One region of the Vibrio glycogenivorans genome, then DNA from elsewhere that is predicted to be linked to it. Evidence: predicted binding sites of a transcription regulator. Region 1 holds the regulator's gene; each other region holds the start of a gene.

What was found. Region 1 encodes MetJ, which represses methionine synthesis genes. Its sites were predicted from a motif close to TTAGACNTNTANANGTCTAA; they were not measured.
Region 2: the regulator MetJ is predicted to act here: its motif matches at 1,908-1,927, upstream of metK (methionine adenosyltransferase).
Region 3: the regulator MetJ is predicted to act here: its motif matches at 1,713-1,732, upstream of metN (methionine ABC transporter ATP-binding protein MetN).

The regions. Positions count from the first base shown of each region.
Region 1 covers NZ_JBPVIS010000024.1:29,759-33,981, forward strand. Annotated here, with positions in the region: gene edd (phosphogluconate dehydratase) at 1-481, shown strand, start outside; gene ACSTTG_RS23635 (substrate-binding domain-containing protein) at 530-1,537, opposite strand; gene metJ (met regulon transcriptional regulator MetJ) at 1,611-1,931, opposite strand; gene ACSTTG_RS23645 (O-succinylhomoserine (thiol)-lyase) at 2,142-3,308, shown strand; gene ACSTTG_RS23650 (bifunctional aspartate kinase/homoserine dehydrogenase II) at 3,310-4,223, shown strand, end outside.
Region 2 covers NZ_JBPVIS010000011.1:47,459-51,681, reverse strand. Annotated here, with positions in the region: gene tkt (transketolase) at 1-1,691, opposite strand, end outside; gene metK (methionine adenosyltransferase) at 2,018-3,172, shown strand; gene ACSTTG_RS19105 (DUF2189 domain-containing protein) at 3,694-4,223, shown strand, end outside.
Region 3 covers NZ_JBPVIS010000009.1:79,107-83,329, forward strand. Annotated here, with positions in the region: tRNA gene ACSTTG_RS17290 (tRNA-Tyr) at 273-357, shown strand; tRNA gene ACSTTG_RS17295 (tRNA-Tyr) at 452-536, shown strand; tRNA gene ACSTTG_RS17300 (tRNA-Tyr) at 632-716, shown strand; tRNA gene ACSTTG_RS17305 (tRNA-Tyr) at 811-895, shown strand; gene gmhB (D-glycero-beta-D-manno-heptose 1,7-bisphosphate 7-phosphatase) at 1,063-1,614, opposite strand; gene metN (methionine ABC transporter ATP-binding protein MetN) at 1,835-2,869, shown strand; gene ACSTTG_RS17320 (methionine ABC transporter permease) at 2,859-3,536, shown strand; gene metQ (methionine ABC transporter substrate-binding lipoprotein MetQ) at 3,566-4,223, shown strand, end outside.

The DNA.
Region 1 (4,223 bases):
TCAGCGCATCATCGAAGCCCCTGCCGTGGTTTTCCAGTGTCAGCATGAGGTTGAAGCGGCCTATCAGCGTGGCGAGCTTAACAAAGACTGCGTCGTGGTTGTGACGCACAACGGTCCTGCGGCGAATGGCATGCCAGAGCTGCACAAGCTTATGCCTATCTTGGGTAATATCCAAAAAGCCGGCCACCAAGTGGCCTTGGTCACCGATGGTCGTTTATCTGGCGCCTCAGGCAAAATCCCATCAGCGATCCACCTATCACCAGAAGCCCTGCGAGGCGGTGCGATTGGCTTGGTCCGTGACGGCGATAGGCTCCAGCTCAACTGTGAAACGGGTGAGCTAAACAACCTGTCTGATATGACTGGACGTGAGCCACTCGCGATCGATACCGAGGCGAATCAGCAGACTTGGGGAAGAAACCTATTTAGCGTCCTAAGACAGAGTGTCTCGAGCGCTGAAGACGGTGCAAGCTTTATCGTTTAACCCCTTACGCGTAGAACTAAAAATGGAGCCAGTCGGCTCCATTTTTATTTAGATACTCTCTCCAGAGTTGACTCGATAACCCATATCTACACTGTGGTTCTCGATGGGCTCGCCTTTTAAGCGCGCGACCAACAGCTCGGCACTTTTGACCCCAATCTCAAAGCGTGGCGTATCGACACTGGTCAGTTTAGGGCTGACGATATTACCGATATCGAGCGCGTTATACCCCACCACAGACAGTGACTCTGGCACTTGAATACCTCTGCGCTGGGCACTCAGTAGTACCCCGACGGCGATATCATCATTGGTGCAAAACACACCATCAAGATCTGGGTATTGTGCAAAGGCCATATCTAGAAGGTCATCCGCCATCGAGAAGCTCGAGTGCGCCTCCGTCAGAATATGTTTCGGCGTGAAACCAGCCTCAATCACCGCCTTGTCATAACCAGCCATACGTAGGCGGGTTCGAGTATCCAAACGTGCACCAAAATAGGCGACGGAGCGTTTGCCAGCGGCAATCATCTGCTTAGTCACATCATAAGAAGCAGCAATATGATCTAGGCCGACCGCCATATCAATCGGCTGCTCTGGCAGCTCCATGGTCTCAACCACCGGGACACCGGCGGATTTAATCATCTGCAGCGTACGCTGAGTGTGATGACTCTCGGTCAAGATCAAGCCGTCAACCTGATAAGAGAGCAGCGAGGCAATCTTGCTCTCTTCCTCTTGCTCATCGTAGCTAAAGTGCGCAATCAAGGTTTCGTAGCCATTAGCCTTAGTGACCGTTTCTACGCCCTGCACAAACGAGGCAAAGATCTGGTTAGACAGAGAAGGCAATAGGATACCGATGGCTTTACTCGACGAGTTTGCCAGCATCGCAGGCGCTCGGTTTTCGATATAGCCGATATCCTCGACGACCTGAGCAATCTTAATCCGGGTTTTTTCTGCAACGGAGTTCGGGTCTCGCATATAGCGCGACACGGTCATTTTGGTGACGCCAACCTGGTCGGCGATATCTTGTAGAGTGGTACGTCTCTTTTTACTGTGTTGAACCATATATCCCTGAGATCTTAAAAGACAGGTCAGCGCACGCCCACCTGTCACAATCCTATTGAGAGCAGCCTACACGCTACTCTTCATCAAACGCTTCAAACTCAATCCCCATCTCGGTCATCAGCGCTTTGGCTTCAGCCGGGATCTCATCAGGGCGGTCTTTACGCAAGTCTTCATCGGTTGGCAGAGGTTGCCCGGTGTACGCATGCAAGAATGCCTCACACAGCAACTCGCTGTTGGTGGCATGGCGCAGGTTGTTGATCTGACGACGCGTACGCTCATCCGTCAATACTTTCAGTACTTTAAGCGGAATTGACACGGTAATCTTCTTTACCTGTTCGCTTTTTTTGCCATGCTCAGCATATGGGCTAGTGTAGTCGCCATTCCAGTCTGCCATGAGAAACCTTTAGTCATTTTTGTTTGGAGTGAGTAAGGGAGATATTTTAGCCGGATTTAAGGCTAAGAGCAAAGACATATAGACGTCTAGAAGTATTGACGTCTTGTTGTGGGAACAGTAAAGTGTCTGCTAATGGAATTTTATACCGTTATACCCCGTCGGTGTAACGGTTTTGTGAAGCACAATTATTTTTTTGGGAAGGACACTCATATGAGCGCACGCAAGCCTGCCACCATTGCCGTTCGCACTGGCATCGAATCAGACACTCAACACCATGCGGTTGTTCCCCCCATCTATCTCTCGACCAACTACAGCTTTCCAGCCTTTGGGGATGTGCCTAAGTATGACTATACGCGTTCTGGCAATCCAAATCGAGGGCTACTTGAGCAAGCTTTGTACGAGCTAGAGTCAGGCTGTGGGGCCGTCGTCACCAACTGCGGCACTTCCGCGCTTAATCTATGGGTTTCGGCGTTTTTGGGTCCCGATGACCTGATTATTGCGCCACATGATTGCTATGGTGGAACCTATCGTCTGTTTAACACCCGAGCGCAAAAGGGTGACTTCAAAGTACAGTTTGTCGATCAAACCGACAACGATGCACTCGCCAGCGCCATGGCACAAAAACCCAAGCTAATCTTACTTGAAACCCCGTCAAACCCCTTAGTTCGTGTGGTTGATATTGCTGCAATCTGCGCCGAGGCCAAAAAAGTCGGCGCCCTAGTTGCCGTCGACAACACCTTTTTGACACCTGTGTACCAAAAGCCACTTGAGCTGGGCGCGGATTTTGTTATCCACTCTACCACTAAGTACATCAATGGCCACTCCGATGTGATTGGTGGCGTCGTGATCACCAAAACCGAAGCGCATGCCGAGGAGCTCGCTTGGTGGGGTAACTGCATTGGAGCAACCGGTACACCATTTGATAGCTACATGACCCTGCGTGGAATTCGCACGCTAGGCGCCCGCATGCGCGTCCATGAAGAGAGCTCACAGCACATCCTCAACTATCTGGTCGAGCAGCCACTAGTCAGCAAAGTGCACCACCCAAGCCTTGAGAGTCACCCAGGCCATGAGATCGCTAAAAGACAGCAGTCAGGCTTTGGTTCGATGTTAAGCTTTGAATTTGCCGGCTCGTTCGAACAGTTGAAATTCTTCGTCGCTCAACTTGAGCTGTTCTCACTTGCCGAGTCGCTAGGTGGCGTAGAAAGCTTGATCTGTCACCCTGCGTCTATGACTCACCGCGCAATGGGAGAAGAAGCCCTAGCAGAAGCTGGGATCTCGCAATACCTATTACGCCTCTCTGTCGGGCTTGAGGATCATCGAGACCTTATTACTGACCTAGAACAAGCCTTCACCAAAGCTAAGGAGGCGTTTTAACATGACTCAACAGCGTCAGTTGCACAAATTTGGCGGTAGCAGCCTTGCCAATGCGGAGTGCTATCGAAAGGCGGTGAGTATCCTGCGCGATTACTCATCGAGCGAGGATCTGGTGGTGGTTTCTGCCGCAGGCAAGACCACCAATCAGCTGATTGAGTTTCTGGATAACCTAGAGAGAGATGGCCGACTCGCCCACGAGACCTTGCAGGCCCTGCGCCAATTCCAATTGGAATTAGTCGAAGAGCTAATCCAGGATGAAGCCAGTAAGGCGCGCCTACTGGATAACGTAATCACCGAGTTTAGCGCCCTTGGGGAGCTGGCCTATCCGATTAATCCAAAGATCAGAGCGTCTGTGCTTGGCCATGGTGAGATGTGGTCAGCACGCCTATTGGCAGCAGTGTTATGTGAACAAGGCCTGGCAGCCGTTGCAGAAGATTCTCGCCAGTTTTTACGCGCAGAAAGCGGCACTCAGCCAGAGATCGACCGCGGCGCGTCTTATCCATTGCTCAAAGAGCTCCTGGCCCAACACAGTCATCATCGTGTCGTCTTTACCGGCTTTATGGCGCAAAACTTCCGCGGTGAAACCGTATTGCTCGGTCGAAACGGCTCGGATTACTCCGCAACGATTATTGGCGCCCTGGCGGAAGTCTCGCGTGTGACGATCTGGAGTGATGTGGCCGGTGTGTACAGTGCCGACCCGAGACTGGTTAACGATGCCTGTCTGCTGCCATTATTGCGCCTCGATGAAGCCAATGAACTCGCTCGCCTCGCTGCGCCCGTGCTGCATAGCCGTACCTTGCAGCCTGTTGCTCAAAGCACCATGGACTTGCACCTACGATGCAGCTACGAACCAGAAGCGGGCTCAACTCGCATCGAGCGTGTCCTTGCCTCTGGCCGCGGAGCCAAGATTATCAC
Region 2 (4,223 bases), on a different contig from region 1:
GCTAGCTCAACCTCAGAGCCTGTTGCGATTAGGATAAGCTCAGGCTTATCTGCACAGTCTTTCAGGATGTAAGCACCCTTAGCAATGTTAGCGACTTGCTCAGCGCTGCGCTCTTGCTGCGCTAGGTTTTGACGCGAGAAGATTAGCGATGTTGGGCCATCTTTGCGCTCAATCGCCAGTTTCCAAGCAACCGCTGACTCAACTTGGTCACATGGGCGCCATGTGCTCATGTTTGGCGTCATGCGTAGTGAAGCCATCTGCTCAACCGGTTGGTGAGTTGGGCCATCTTCGCCTAGACCGATAGAGTCGTGCGTGTACACCTGGATGTTTTGCACTTTCATCAGTGCCGCCATACGCATTGCGTTACGCGCGTATTCCATAAACATCAGGAAGGTTGCACCGTAAGGGACAAAACCACCGTGCAGAGCGATACCGTTCATGATCGCTGTCATGCCGAACTCACGCACACCGTAGTGGATGTAGTTACCCGCAAAGTCGTCCGCTTCTAGCGACTTAGAGCCAGACCACATGGTCAGGTTTGAAGGCGCTAGGTCAGCTGAACCGCCCATAAACTCTGGCAGCATTTGACCAAATGCCTCAAGCGCGTTCTGTGAAGCTTTGCGTGAAGCGATGTTGGCTGGGTTTGCTTGTAGATCAGCGATGATTTGGTTCGCTTTCTCTTCCCACTCAGCTGGTAGCTCGCCATTAACACGACGCTTGAACTCAGCCGCTAGCTCTGGGTAAGCCGCTTCATACGCTGCTAGCTTCTCTTCCCAAGCAGTTTGCTTAGCAAGACCGGCTTCTTTTGCATCCCACTGCGCGTAAACGTCTGATGGGATCTCAAACGGACCGTGTTCCCAACCTAGGAATTCACGTGCCGCGGCAATTTCTTCGTGGCCTAGTGGCGCACCGTGACAGTCGTGTGAGCCAGACTTGTTAGGCGAACCGAAACCAATGATGGTCTTGGTACAGATAATAGTTGGACGAGGGTCTGCCTTCGCCGCTTCGATAGCGGCATTGATCGCTTCAGGATCGTGACCATCAACCGCTGGGATTACGTGCCAGCCGTAAGACTCAAAACGCTTAGGCGTGTCGTCAGAGAACCAGCCTTCAACTTCACCATCGATAGAGATACCGTTGTCATCCCAGAACGCAATCAGCTTACCAAGACCCAGCGTACCCGCCAGTGAGCATGCTTCGTGCGAGATGCCTTCCATCAGACAGCCATCACCCATGAAGACATAAGTGAAGTGGTCAACGATATCGTGGCCTTCTTTGTTGAACTGAGCCGCCAGCGCTTTTTCAGCGATCGCCATGCCCACACCATTGGTGATGCCTTGGCCCAGAGGACCGGTTGTCGTTTCAACGCCAGGTGCATAGCCATACTCTGGGTGACCCGGAGTTTTTGAGTGCAGTTGACGGAAGTTTTTCAGATCGTCAATCGATAGCTCGTAGCCGCTGAGGTGCAGTAGAGAGTAGATCAGCATTGAGCCGTGACCATTTGAAAGAATAAAGCGGTCGCGGTTTGCCCACTCTGGGTTCGCTGGGTTGTGGTTTAGGTGAGAACGCCAAAGAACTTCAGCGATATCAGCCATACCCATAGGCGCGCCTGGGTGGCCAGAGTTTGCTTGTTGAACACCATCCATGCTTAGGGCACGGATTGCATTAGCTAGATGTTTACGAGACGACATTACTGCTCCTGAGTGCATGTGCAAAAGAGAAAGAGTTTACCAAGCTGCATTGCAGCGCGGGGTATTGTCGCAGAGGGCACCTGACTCTGCAAACGTTTACTTACCTAATTTGAGTCCAGCTCCAGTTAATACCCCTACTTTTTGTAGCAATTTACGCAAACGATTAACTGGAATTAATGTCAAAAATCACTTGTAATTCAGATGTTGAAAACTAGAATAGACGTCTAGATGTAGAAACACCTACAAAATGAATTTCCTTGATAGCCGCGATGCCAACTTGGGCAGTGAGGTACGGCTATAATCGATCGCTAAAAAGTGGAGCTCTCATGGCTAAGCACCTATTCACTTCTGAGTCAGTTTCAGAAGGTCACCCAGATAAAATTGCAGACCAAATTTCAGATGCCGTTCTAGACGCAATTCTTGAGCAAGATCCGAAAGCACGTGTTGCTTGTGAAACTTACGTAAAAACCGGCATGGTTATGGTTGGTGGTGAGATCACAACATCTGCATGGGTTGATATCGAAGAGCTGACGCGTGAAACCGTGCGTGAGATTGGCTATGTTCACTCTGATATGGGCTTTGACGCAGACTCTTGTGCGGTTCTAAACACCATAGGTAAACAGTCGCCAGACATCAACCAAGGTGTTGATAAGTCAGACCCGAAAGAGCAAGGCGCGGGCGACCAGGGTATCATGTTCGGTTACGCGACCAACGAAACTGACATCCTAATGCCAGCTCCGATCACCTACTCACACCGCCTAGTACAAAAGCAAGCGGAAGTGCGTAAGAACGGCACCCTACCTTGGCTACGTCCAGACGCAAAGTCTCAGGTAACGTTCCAGTACGACCAAGGCAAGATCGTTGGTATCGATGCAGTCGTTCTATCGACTCAACACTGTGATTCAATCTCAACGCCTGACCTGCGTGAAGCGGTAATGGAAGAGATCATCAAGCCAGTACTACCTTCTGAGTGGATCAACAAAGAGACCAATTTCTTTATCAACCCAACCGGTCGTTTCGTTATCGGCGGTCCTATGGGTGACTGTGGTCTAACCGGTCGTAAGATCATCGTTGATACCTACGGTGGCGCGGCGCGTCACGGTGGTGGTGCTTTCTCTGGTAAAGATCCATCAAAAGTTGACCGCTCTGCAGCATACGCAGCACGCTACGTAGCGAAAAACATCGTTGCCGCTGGCATGGCAGACCGCTGTGAGATCCAACTGTCTTACGCTATCGGTGTAGCAGATCCTACTTCAATCATGGTTGAGACGTTCGGCACTGAAAAAGTACCACACGAGATCATCATCGAAGCAGTACGCCAAAACTTCGACCTACGCCCATACGGCCTACAAGAGATGCTGAACCTTCTTCAGCCAATCTACAAAAAGACCGCAGCATACGGTCACTTCGGCCGCGAAGAGTTCCCATGGGAAGCAACAGACAAGGCAGCAATGCTGCGTGAGTTTGCTGGCATTAAATAAAATAAAGCCCAATAATTTTTTCCCAAAAGCCCAGCTCCTCGCTGGGCTTTATTTTAGGGGCGAGGTGCGGGTTTCACTTCGTTCCGAGGGGCGAGGAGTCTAGTGCGCGGTTTAATAATCGTCACATCTCAATCACACTGCTCTCCCCTATGCTAAACTTCCACTCTGTGTTCAGCTCCAAAATACCCAGCTGGCTTCCCACGCCCACCAATCTACTCGCTACTCGTAGGGCTTCGCCCGTACTCGCTCCCCGCCCCTGAAACTTCATCTATGAAGTTTTTGTGAGTTAGATTTGAATTTTCCCTAATCCCCATCAATAGTTATATCACTGCGCGCACAAACACCTACTAGCACTGGTGATATTGCGTGTGACGCAGTCTCTGCATCGACATGATGGTTTGTTGTCCTTTGTGCCGCCTTGCACCGTATACAGGATATCGGTTGCATTGGGTGCCAATGCTTGGCCCCAGCACCTAGTTAGATAAATAGAATAGTTAGGGTAAACGCATCAAGGAGGAAGCATGCCTCGTACATACCAATCGTCAGACTTCGATAGTAAAAATAAGCCGTCTGACCAAGAGTACGCGCGCACTATACCGTGTAATCAACTCTCTACCTCTGCGCCATTTCATTGGCTAGCACAGGGGCTTCATGACTTTATTCGCATGCCGATCATCAGCGCCTTTTACGGCCTGTGCTTTATGGCGGCGGCGATCGGCATCGTTATGCTGGTTCAAGCTCAGGGAACCCATTTGGTTATTCTACCGAGTCTTATCGTTTACATGTTGATAGGTCCGTTTCTGGCACTCGGTTTATACGACGCTAGCTGGCAGCGAGAAAAAGGGCGCCGCGCTAGCCTGATGCACTCAATGAAGGCAATTGGACGCAACTCATCCTCACAGTGGGCATTTGCGGTTCTTTTAGCTGTGGCGATGATTTTCTGGATGCGTATTGCGGCGCTGCTGCATGCCCTCTACCCCTCGGTTCAGGGGGCACCATTGAGTGACTTCTTGCCGTTCCTAATTATCGGCTCAGTGGTTGGCGCGATATT
Region 3 (4,223 bases), on a different contig from region 1:
CAGTTTAGGGCGTGACACTTATAAGCATTTACGTGCACTATAGCGAAACGATCTTCTAGGTGAAAAGCGTCAATGCCAGCTGCAAACACGATGCTTTCGGTAAAAATTGCGCCACTTTGCATAAAAAGGCACCGTTCAATTCAAAATACTAAAAAAAGGGTTTACAGCCTGCAAGAGTTTGCTATGATGCGCCCCGCACTCAAGCAAAGCGTTGGGAAAACTTGCTGAGTTTACTTCACAGCCACTAAGGTTGTTAGAAAGTAGAAAACCCTGGGGGGGTTCCCGAGTGGCCAAAGGGAGCAGACTGTAAATCTGCCGGCACTGCCTTCGATGGTTCGAATCCGTCCCCCCCCACCATATTCTTCTCTTCGCTGTTGAAAAGCGTGAGAACAACTTGGAAATCGTGTTGGGAAAACGTTCCGAGTTTTGCTTGTGAAAGCATAAAACCCCTGGGGGGGTTCCCGAGTGGCCAAAGGGAGCAGACTGTAAATCTGCCGGCACTGCCTTCGATGGTTCGAATCCGTCCCCCCCCACCATATACTTCTCTTAGCTGTGAACAAGCTGTGAGAACAACTTGGAAAACGTGTTGGGAAAACATTCTAAGTTTTGCTTGTGAGAGCATAAAACCCCTGGGGGGGTTCCCGAGTGGCCAAAGGGAGCAGACTGTAAATCTGCCGGCACTGCCTTCGATGGTTCGAATCCGTCCCCCCCCACCATATATTTCTCTTCGCTGTTGAAAAGCGTGAGAACAACTTGGAAAACGTGTTGGGAAAACATTCTGAGTTTTGCTTGTGAGAGCATAAAACCCCTGGGGGGGTTCCCGAGTGGCCAAAGGGAGCAGACTGTAAATCTGCCGGCACTGCCTTCGATGGTTCGAATCCGTCCCCCCCCACCATATTTAAAAAAAGCCAACTCTTCGGAGTTGGCTTTTTTTGTTTCTGAAAAACAGAGGCGAGAGGCGAGATCGGGCTTTGCCCTGCGAGTACGCTGCGCTCGAGGTGCAGTGACACTTGACAGCAGTGATCAAGGTTGGAAAATTTTCTCGCTTCTCGCCTTTCTAAGCTATTTTTTCAAATACGCTGGCACATCCGCGATGCTATCCAGTACGCTGTCCGCAAGCGCTTCGCCCTGCTGGGTGATTGGCTTGCCTGTGCGAACTAAGATCTTAGTGCCTACACCTGCTGCGCTAGCTGCCATCATATCTTCGGCTTTGTCACCGACCATTACTGAGTTGGCCATATCGATCTTGAGGAAGTCTTTTGCTGAATTGAACATCCCAGGTTTTGGCTTGCGGCACTCACAGTCTTGTAGGTAGTCGCCTTGACCGTGTTCTGGATGGTGAGGGCAATAATAGATGCCATCGAACTCCACCCCGTTATCAACAAAGTTCCAGTCCATCCACTGAGTCAGTGAAAGGAAGCGATCCTCTGAGAACTTGCCGCGCGCGATCCCCGACTGGTTGGTGACCAATACCAACATATAGCCCATTTGCTTGAGTTGTTTAGCGGCCTCAAAAACCCCATCGATATACTCAAATTCGTGCTCATCGTGCACATATCCGTGGTCTACGTTGATCACGCCATCGCGATCGAGAAATACAGCAGGTTTTGCCAAAACAGGGCTCTCTATATATGGGTTAATTACCTCAATTATCGCACGCTTTGAAAAAGAGAGCACCCGCATTTTCGTTTAAAACATGGACGGTTAACCATTTAGACGTCTAGACGTAAAAATATCTATTGACTTAAAACGATGAAACCCATAGCATCAGCTATTCAATGTGCTACTGAACAGTATTTTTCACTGTTGCCTGAGCAAGTTTACAGGTTTATCGATGATAGAAATTAATCAAGTAAATAAGGTGTTCTACCAAGGGGCGAAGCAAATCAATGCCCTCAAAGACATCAATCTTCATATTCCTCAAGGAACCATCTTTGGGGTGATTGGCTCATCGGGTGCAGGGAAAAGTACCTTGATTCGTTGCGTCAACATGCTTGAGGCGCCAACCAGCGGCTCTATCATTGTCGATGGCGTTGACCTCACAACCCTATCTAAGAAGCAACTAAGTGAAACCCGTCGCAATATTGGCATGATCTTCCAGCACTTTAACCTGCTGTCATCACGCACCGTATTCGACAACGTTGCCCTGCCACTAGAGTTGGCAGGCAAGAGTAGCGAGCAGATCAAGCAAAAAGTCACTGAGTTATTGGCCTTGGTGGGTTTGGCCGATAAGCATGAGTCTTATCCAGCCAACCTCAGTGGTGGTCAAAAGCAGCGTGTCGCGATTGCGCGTGCACTTGCCAGTGACCCTAAGGTGCTGTTGTGTGATGAAGCCACCAGTGCGCTTGACCCTGCAACCACCCAATCAATTCTTGAGCTACTTAAAGAGATCAACCGCAAGCTGAACATCACTATGCTTTTGATCACGCACGAGATGGATGTAGTCAAGAGCATCTGTCACGAGGTCGCGATCATCGGTGGCGGCGAGCTGGTTGAAAAAGGCAGCGTCGGTGACATTTTTGCCCACCCGAAGACGGAGTTGGCGCACGAGTTTATTCGCTCAACGCTCGACCTATCGATCCCTGAAGACTACCAGCAGCGCCTGCAAGCGACACGTGTTAATGGCAGCTACCCACTAGTGCGTCTAGAGTTCACCGGAGAAACCGTGGACGCGCCTGTCATGAGCCAGATTGCGCGTAAATTTAATATCGATGTCAGCATTCTGAGCTCTGACCTTGACTACGCAGGCGGCGTGAAGTTCGGCATGATGGTTGCCGAGCTATTTGGCAACGAGGCTGATGACAATGCAGCCATTGATTATCTAAGAGAACACAAAGTAAAAGTTGAGGTGTTAGGTTATGTCCTTTAAGAGTATTACTGACTGGCTGAGCCTCAATGGCGACCTCCTACTTGGCGCTACTTGGGAAACCATCTACATGGTCGGTGTTGCGGGCATCGTTGGCTTTGCTATCGGTATTCCACTGGGGGTTATACTTCACACCACCAAAAAAGGTGGCCTACTTGAGAACACCAAACTTAATGCAACCCTTGGCGCGATCGTTAACATCGGCCGCTCAGTGCCATTTTTGGTGCTGATGGTGGCTATTATTCCTGTAACAAAGCTGTTGGTTGGCACCTTTATTGGTACCACAGCAGCGATTGTCCCACTGACCATTGGTGCCATCCCATTCGTCGCACGCCTGATTGAGGGTGCGTTGCTTGAGGTGCCGAGCGGTCTGGTTGAAGCGGCCCAATCGATGGGCGCCACACCGACGCAAATTATTACTAAGGTATTGCTACCAGAAGCACTGCCAACCATCGTCAACTCAGTGACCATCACACTGGTTACCCTAGTGAGCTACTCTGCTATGGCCGGGACCGTGGGTGGTGGTGGCTTGGGCGATGTCGCGATTCGTTACGGCTTCCACCGTTATGACGTGGTGATTATGGCCGTGACCGTGGTCATGCTGATCGTGCTGGTGCAAATTATTCAATCTATTGGTGATGCGATTGTTCGTCGCGTTGATCACCGCTAAATTCTAACAACACTTACAAGGAGAGAGTCATGAAACTTAATCTAAAAGGCCTTCTAACCATCGCAGCATCTGCGCTAGTACTATCAGGCTGTGGTAACAAAGAAGCCGACAGCAACACAATCAAAGTAGGTGTTATGGCTGGCGCAGAAGCGCAAGTAGCTGAAGTTGCAGCAAAGATTGCAAAAGAAAACTACGACCTAGACGTACAACTGGTTACCTTTACTGACTACGTAACACCAAACGCAGCGCTAGATGATGGTTCAATTGATCTGAACGCATTCCAGCACAAGCCATACCTAGACCAGCAAGTGGCTGACCGCGGCTACAAGCTGACGGTTGCCGGTAACTCGTTCGTTTATCCAATTGCAGGCTACTCAAAGCAAGTTGAATCGGTTGAAGAGATTGCCGATGGCGCGCGTATCGCGGTACCTAATGACCCAACTAACCTAGGTCGCTCTCTGCTACTGCTTGAGCAACAAGGCCTGCTTGAACTGACTGAAGGCGTTGGTCTTCTGGCAACCGTGCGTGACATCAAGGCTAACCCGAAAAACCTAACTATCGTTGAACTAGACGCAGCCCAGCTACCACGCTCGCTCGACGACGTGACCCTATCAATCATCAACACCACTTACGCAAGCTCAATCGACCTAACCCCTGAGCGTGACGGCGTATTCGTTGAAGGCAAGG